2 regions of the Flavonifractor sp. An4 genome follow, and region 2 is predicted to be linked to the other one. Evidence: riboswitches for the same ligand, from Rfam matches in the RefSeq annotation. Region 2 holds a riboswitch; the other holds the start of a gene.
The links. A riboswitch is a leader RNA that binds a small molecule or an ion and turns the genes downstream of it on or off. The one in region 2 is predicted to bind cobalamin.
Positions count from the first base shown of each region.

Region 1: linked by a shared signal. The riboswitch ahead of B5F94_RS04680 (hypothetical protein) and the one ahead of cbiD (cobalt-precorrin-5B (C(1))-methyltransferase CbiD) in region 2 are both predicted to bind cobalamin.

Region 1 covers NZ_NFIL01000006.1:113,258-116,629, reverse strand. The annotation lists gene B5F94_RS04695 (sensor histidine kinase) at 1-546, shown strand, start outside; gene B5F94_RS04690 (hypothetical protein) at 595-1,173, shown strand; gene B5F94_RS04685 (DUF975 family protein) at 1,174-1,422, shown strand; cobalamin riboswitch at 1,475-1,669, shown strand; gene B5F94_RS04680 (hypothetical protein) at 1,823-2,476, shown strand; gene polA (DNA polymerase I) at 2,688-3,372, shown strand, end outside.
Region 2 covers NZ_NFIL01000016.1:24,827-28,198, forward strand. The annotation lists gene cobM (precorrin-4 C(11)-methyltransferase) at 1-380, opposite strand, end outside; gene cbiD (cobalt-precorrin-5B (C(1))-methyltransferase CbiD) at 427-1,563, opposite strand; cobalamin riboswitch at 1,657-1,840, opposite strand; gene B5F94_RS08560 (GNAT family N-acetyltransferase) at 1,889-2,341, opposite strand; gene B5F94_RS08565 (cation-translocating P-type ATPase) at 2,344-3,372, opposite strand, start outside.

The DNA of each region.
Region 1 (3,372 bases), on a different contig from region 2:
GTGGTGGCTGAGAGCGACCGGATGGCGGCCCTGGTGGGGAGCCTGATAGACCTGGCCCGGCTGGAGAGCGGCGGCAAGGTGGAACGGGAACCCCTGGATCTGGCTGCTCTGGTGGAGAATGGTGCTGCACGGCTGTCCCTGCTGGCGGAGGAAAAGAACATTGAACTGCGTACTCAACTGGCCCCGGCATCCATGCTGGGGGACCGGCTGCGGTTGGAGGAAATGGTGGACAATCTGGCGGACAATGCCCTGCGCCACTGCACCCCCGGCGGCGCGGTGACCATTTCCCTGGCCCAAAAGGGACGGCGGATCACGCTGACCGTGGACAACGACGGCCCCGTCATCCCGCAAAAACATCTGGACCGCCTGTTTGAGCCCTTCTACCGGGGGGATGAGGGCCGCAGCCGGGCGGACGGAGGTACCGGTTTGGGCCTGGCCATTGTCCGGGCGGCGGTGGAGGCCCATGGAGGACGCTGCTGGGCGGTCAACCGGACGGGGGGCGTGACCTTTACGGTGGTGCTGCCCGGGTTGCAATCGAAAACATGATGTGGTATCATTTCCTCAACAAGGTAGAAACGATTGTGAGGGAGTACCATGGGATATAACCGTCCTGAGTCCAAGTGGCTGGCACGGGATGCCATGCGGGGGGCCTATCCCCACCCCATGCTGGTGACGCTGATGTATGTGCTACTGACCGGTGTACTGAGCAGTGTGGTGCTGAATTTTGTATCTGAGCCTTTTCAGGCTGCCTATTTTTATCTAACAGAGACCAACTATGAAGTGGAAGAGATCCTGACCGCCATTTTTACCCCCCAGCGTATTGCAGTGATTTTGGTCATGGAGCTGCTGCTGGCGCTCTATAGCTGGGTGATGGATTACGGATATACCTCCTATAGCCTGCGATTGGCCCGGCGGGAAGGTCCCAGCTACCGAAATCTGCTGGATGGCTTTTATACGATAGGACGGGCACTGGCCGTGAATTTCCTGTCGGCCCTGTTCGTGTTCCTGTGGGGGCTCATCGGTATGGCGGTCTATGTGGGCTTTGTGTTTCTGGCCTATCTAATGCACAGCGTCACCCTGATCTTTGTCGGCGCTTTGATCATGCTGGTTTGGATGATTGCCATATCCTATCGTTACCGGCTGGCGGTCTACTTTCTGTTGGACCACCCGTAGATGGGCGCCCTGGAGGCCATTGGCCACAGCCGCAACGCCATGCGGGGCAATATCATGGCACTGTTCGTACAGGACCTGTCCTTCCTGGGATGGCTGATTTTGTCTCCCTTCACCCTGGGTATTCTGAGCCTGTGGATCGGCCCCTATATGGGGGCGGCCAATGCCAATTTTTATAACTGGGTGGTGTATGGAGCCTTTCCTCAGCGTCCTCAGCCCGGCGGGTGGAACGGACCTTACGGCGGGATGTAACCAAAGTAGGCATTGTATTTTCGGACGAAGATGATATAATAGAAACAACAACTGAATCCAATCAGCGGTTGGTAGCTGTCCGTCCTCAGGGGCGGAGCTTTCAATGGGAATGCGGTGCAAGTCCGCAGCAGCCCTCTCTACTGTAAGGATGACGAGCGCTCATAAGGTCACTGTCCGGGTACGGATGGGAAGACGGGCGTAAGGTTGAATCCAAGCCAGGAGACCAGCCAGCCGCGACGGTAACGCGCATATTCGGCGGGGAAATGGCGCGTGACAGCACAGGCGTTTGAGCTGATGAAAAAAGAGTTTCCCGTCCGGGAAACTCTTTTCTTTTGCTATGGCCTGGGCCATAGATGTCCCCGCCGGAATCCATTTGCAGCGGCAGGGAGGTAGTAAAGCTATGGAACGGACCGGAAAGAACAGATTGTCCCAGCGGGAATTGAATGGATATCGTCAGTGGCTGGCGGAACTGGAGGAGGAAATGGCCGATACGCCCGGATTATCTCAGCAGCTGGATGGAGATCTTACCCTCTATTTTTCCCCGGAATGTCCCATTGGCAGACAGGTGTATACCAGCTTTTCCGACGAAGAACTATTGGAGTCACTGGTGGAGACCATGGAGGGGCGCAATGGTTCGCCCCGTCCGGAGCGGTTGCTGTGCGTCTACCGCTGGTATCTGGAAAAGCGCTTTGGTTCCCTCCATCATGCCTGTTGGCGGGCACGGGGCCGGAGCCGCCAGCAGGCGGCAGAGCGCATGTGGCCGGCGGACTGGCCCGAGCGGGTGGACACCCTGCCCTTCCTGAAGCGGTGCGCGTCCCGGGGTATATGCTTGGATGAGGATGCCCGACAAACACTGGGGGAGTACTGCGCGGCGGTCCGACGGACAGGTCAGCCTCCCTGCCGGGAGGAGCTGCCCGGGGAGCTGGATGTATTGTTCAGACAAGTGGGCTGCACCTGGCAGACCGGACTGGAACTGCTGGGCATTCCTGCGCTGAGCAAGTCTGTGCGCCGACATATGCGGCGCTATTGGGCGCGGAATGTTAGCCATGCCTGAAGCCGGAGGGGAAGGACCTTCCTGATACCGCCGTCTCAGAAGGATCTATATCCTGCTGGCTTCTGCCGAGGGGTATTTGACCTCGGCGCGCATAGCGGTCACCATTGTGAGGTGATCCGGCGGGCGTTTCTCTTGTACGGGGCGGAGAAAGCTGGTATACTATATCCTGAGATTTTATGTCCGGGAGTACCGGACAGCAGGAGGTCCTTTCATGAAGCTCATGGTCATTGACGGCAATTCCATCATCAACCGTGCCTTTTACGGCATCAAGCTGCTCACCACCAAGGACGGCACCCCCACCAACGCCGTCTATGGCTTCGTGAACATCCTGCTCAAGCTGATAGACGAGGAACAGCCCGACGCCCTGTGTGTCACCTTTGACCGGAAGGCCCCAACCTTCCGCCATCTGGCCTATGAGGGCTACAAAGCCCAGCGGAAGGGAATGCCGGAGGAACTGGCGGCTCAGCTGCCCATCCTGAAGCAGGTACTGGAGGCCATGAACATCCCTCGCTATGAGATGGATGGCTGGGAGGCCGACGACCTCATCGGTACCATCTCGGTGAAGGATACCGCTGCCGGGTGGAATACCGTCATCGTCACCGGCGACAAGGACTCCCTCCAGCTGGTCACCGATACCACCCGGGTGAAGCTGGTGTCCACCCGTATGGGCCAGACCACCACCAAGGAGATGACCCCCGAGGCCTTCCGGGAGGCCTACGGCTTTGATCCCATCCACATGGTGGACCTGAAGGCACTGATGGGGGATACCAGCGATAACATCCCCGGTGTCAAGGGGATCGGTGAAAAGACCGCCATGGACCTGATCCAGCGCTACCACAGCGTGGAAGCCATTTATCAGGATCTGGACAGCGTAGAGGCCAAGCCTGCCGTGCTTA
Region 2 (3,372 bases):
TCAGGCAGCGTATACTCCGCGCAGAGGGCGGCGGCCGCTCCCGAGAAGGAGGACACGCCGGGGGTGACATCGTAGGCAATGCCCAGTTTGTCCAGCTCATCCATCTGCTCCCGGTGGGCGCCGTACAGGGAGGGGTCGCCGGTATGGAGCCGGACGGTGGTGCCCCCTCTGGCCTCGGTCTCTTTCATCACCGCAATGACCTCTTCCAGGGTCATCTTGGCGCTGTCATAGACCTGGCAGCCTTCCTTTTTATAATCCAGCAGGGCGGGGTTCACCAGGGAACCGGCGTAGATGATCACATCCGCCTCCCCCAGCAGCCTGGCGCCCCGCACGGTGATGAGATCGGCCCCACCGGGGCCCGCGCCGATGAAATGTACCATAATCGAAACTCCTATCTGTATCGGCGGACGGCCGTAAAAGTCGCCCCTACGATTGATGTTGATGCAGAGCCAGCAAGTTGTCAGCCCCTGTTGTCTTTCCCAGCAGTCCGTACTGGTTGGAGAAGAACACCGCCGCGATGGCCAGGTCCGGCCCGGCCCGGTGGTGCAGCACCTCCTCCAGAGCCTGGGCGATGGAGGCCATCACCGGCTTCAGCAGCCCGTCCTCTTTCAGCAGCTCCACCCCGGCATCGGTGGTAGGGCAGGCAAAGAGGGCTTTCAGCAGCGCCGGGCTCCCGCCCGTCAGAGCGGCGTGGGCAGTGAGGGTCTCCCGCCGGCCATCGGCCACCTTGGAGTGGGTGTTCATGTTCCCCGCCGCCACTTTAATCAGCTTGCCCAGGTGGCCCACCAGCAGGAAGGATCGGAAGCCCAGCCCGGCAGCGTGGTCGATGGCGTGACCCAGATAGTTGCTGCAAGTGCAGCGGTGGGTCAAGTCCAGGCCCAGAGTCCCCTCCGCGAAGGAATCCCCGTAGTTGCCGGGGGTGACCAGCAGATCGGTGACGCCTGCGGCTTTGGCTATATCCTGCTCCAGGTAGAGGGAGTCGATGAGGGCGGCCTCGCTCATGGGGCGGACGATGCCGCTGGTGCCCAGGATGGAGATGCCCCCTTCAATACCAAGCCGGGGGTTGAAGGTGTGGGCGGCCAGGGCCTCCCCCTCCGGCACCGAAATGGTAATGGACAGCCCGCCGGTATAGCCTGCCTTGGCCATCTCCTCCTCCGCCTGGTGCCGGATCATCCGCCGGGGGGTGGAGTTGATGGCAGCTGCGCCTACCGGCTGGTCCAGTCCGGGCCGGGTCACCCGGCCCACGCCGGTACCGCCGTCGATGATAATGCCGGGGGCGCCGGTTTTTTCCGCCCGGGCAAAAATCAGGGTACCGTTTGTCACATCCGGGTCGTCCCCGCCGTCCTTCCGGACGGCGCAGCTGGCCCAGCCGGTTCCGGCGGACTGTTCCAGCAGTTCAACCTCCACCGTGATCCCCGCCGGGGTATCCACCCTTACCGCGGGCAAAGTCTCCCCGGTGAGCAGCAGTCTTGCCGCGCCAGCTGTGGCGGCGGCGGCGCAGGTGCCGGTGGTGTAGCCGCAGCGCAGCTGCTTATTTCCCACCGGGATATACAGTTTCAGCACCAGACCGCCTCCTTCGACACAAAAAGGCCCTCCCCAGCTTTGGGGAGGGCCTTTTTCAATGAAAAATGCCGCACCTCTCCACCTCAGAGCTACGCAATACGGTATCCCTGCAGCGGGTCTCCTGGCTTGCGTTTCCTCCTCCGGCGCACCTTCTCAGCCCCACGGGCCAATGGTATTCGCGCCTTCGTCCACGCTTACAGTAGAGGTAAGACTGCGCCGGATTTGCACCGGCTTCCCCTTTCGCGGCACTGCCGCAACTGCGGATACGATTCAATTCTCCGCTCATTATATCAGGACGCAGAGGAAAAGTAAAGGTAATTTCTTGTCATATGAGCGCACAGGGCGGTTCCCATACCATGACAAAATTGGTCAATTTGACCCCATGGCGTTCCACCTGCTGCTCCCGCTCCACCCGCCAGCCCCGGTGTTCAAAGAAGGGCCGGGCGGTAAGAGAAGCATGGGTCAGCCGGGCGCCGGGCAGGCCGTCGCACAGGGCGGTGGCAATCCCCCGGCCCTGGAGATCCTTATGGACATAGAGCCGGTCCAGGTAGCCGTCGCCGGCCAGGTCGGCAAATCCGGCAATCATCCCGTCCCACTCCGCCACCAGAGTGGTATGGGCCTGAAAGGAGGCGTCCCAGGCCGCCAGATCCACCTGGCCGTCGGCCCAGGCATCCAGCTGCCGCAGGGTATAGTCCTGTCCGCACACCCCATGAACCGTCTGATAAAAGAGCTCCGCCAGAATGGGGCAGTCCGACGGACGGTAGGGCCGTACCGTCAGACTCATGTGCGGCGCCTCATATGTCTGGCCTTGTCCCACAGCAGGGCGCCGTACTGACATACCTTCAGCAGCACGTTCATCACCGGGTAGGACAGGCACAGGAACACCACCAGCACCAGGAAGGACTGGATGGTCAGCTGGCTCAGGCCAAAGCTGGCCCCGAACCAGATAATGGCCACCGCGGAGGAGGCGCTCATGGCGATCATCAGCACCCGCCGCTTCCAGTCGAAGGGCTTACACACCTGATAGAGCACCAGCAGGCCGATGACCACCAGCAGGATGGTAGACATAGTGGACAACTCATCGGTGGTAAAGCCAAAGACCAGATAGAAGGCCTCCAGCCCCAGCACGATGATCAGGTCGGTGAGGCCGCCGGGCAGGGCCGCCCGGAACACGTTGGTGAGGAATTTTCCCTTCACCAGCGCGTGGTTGGGCTCCAGAGCCAGGAAGAGGGAGGGCACGCCGATGGTGACGGCGCTGAGGAAGGAGATCTGCAGCGGGGTCACCGGGTAGGGGAAGGTGGCAAACAGAGAGATGATGGACAGGAAAAAGGAGAAGATGTTTTTCACCAGATAGAGGGCGGCGGCACGCTGGATGTTGTTGATGACCCGCCGGCCCTCGGCCACCACCTTGGGCATGGCGGCAAAGTCGGAGTTAAGGAGCACCAGCTGGGCGGCGTGGCAGGCGGCCTCCGCGCCGGAGGCCATGGCAATGCCGCAGTCGGCATCCTTCAAAGCCAGCACATCGTTGACGCCGTCGCCGGTCATGGCCACGGTGTGGCCCGCCCGCTGAAGGGCCTGGACCAGCTTGCGCTTCTGGTCGGGGGTGACCCGGCCGAACACGGTGAATTCCCGCACCGCCCGGTCCATATCCGCGTTGGAGTGGAGGGTGGCGGCGTCCACATAGCGGTCCGCCCCCTGGATACCCGCCTGACGGGCCACCTCGGCCACCGTCACCGGGTTATCGCCGGAAATGACCTTAACGGCCACCTTCTGCTCGGCAAAGAACTGGAAGGTCTTGGGCGCCGATTC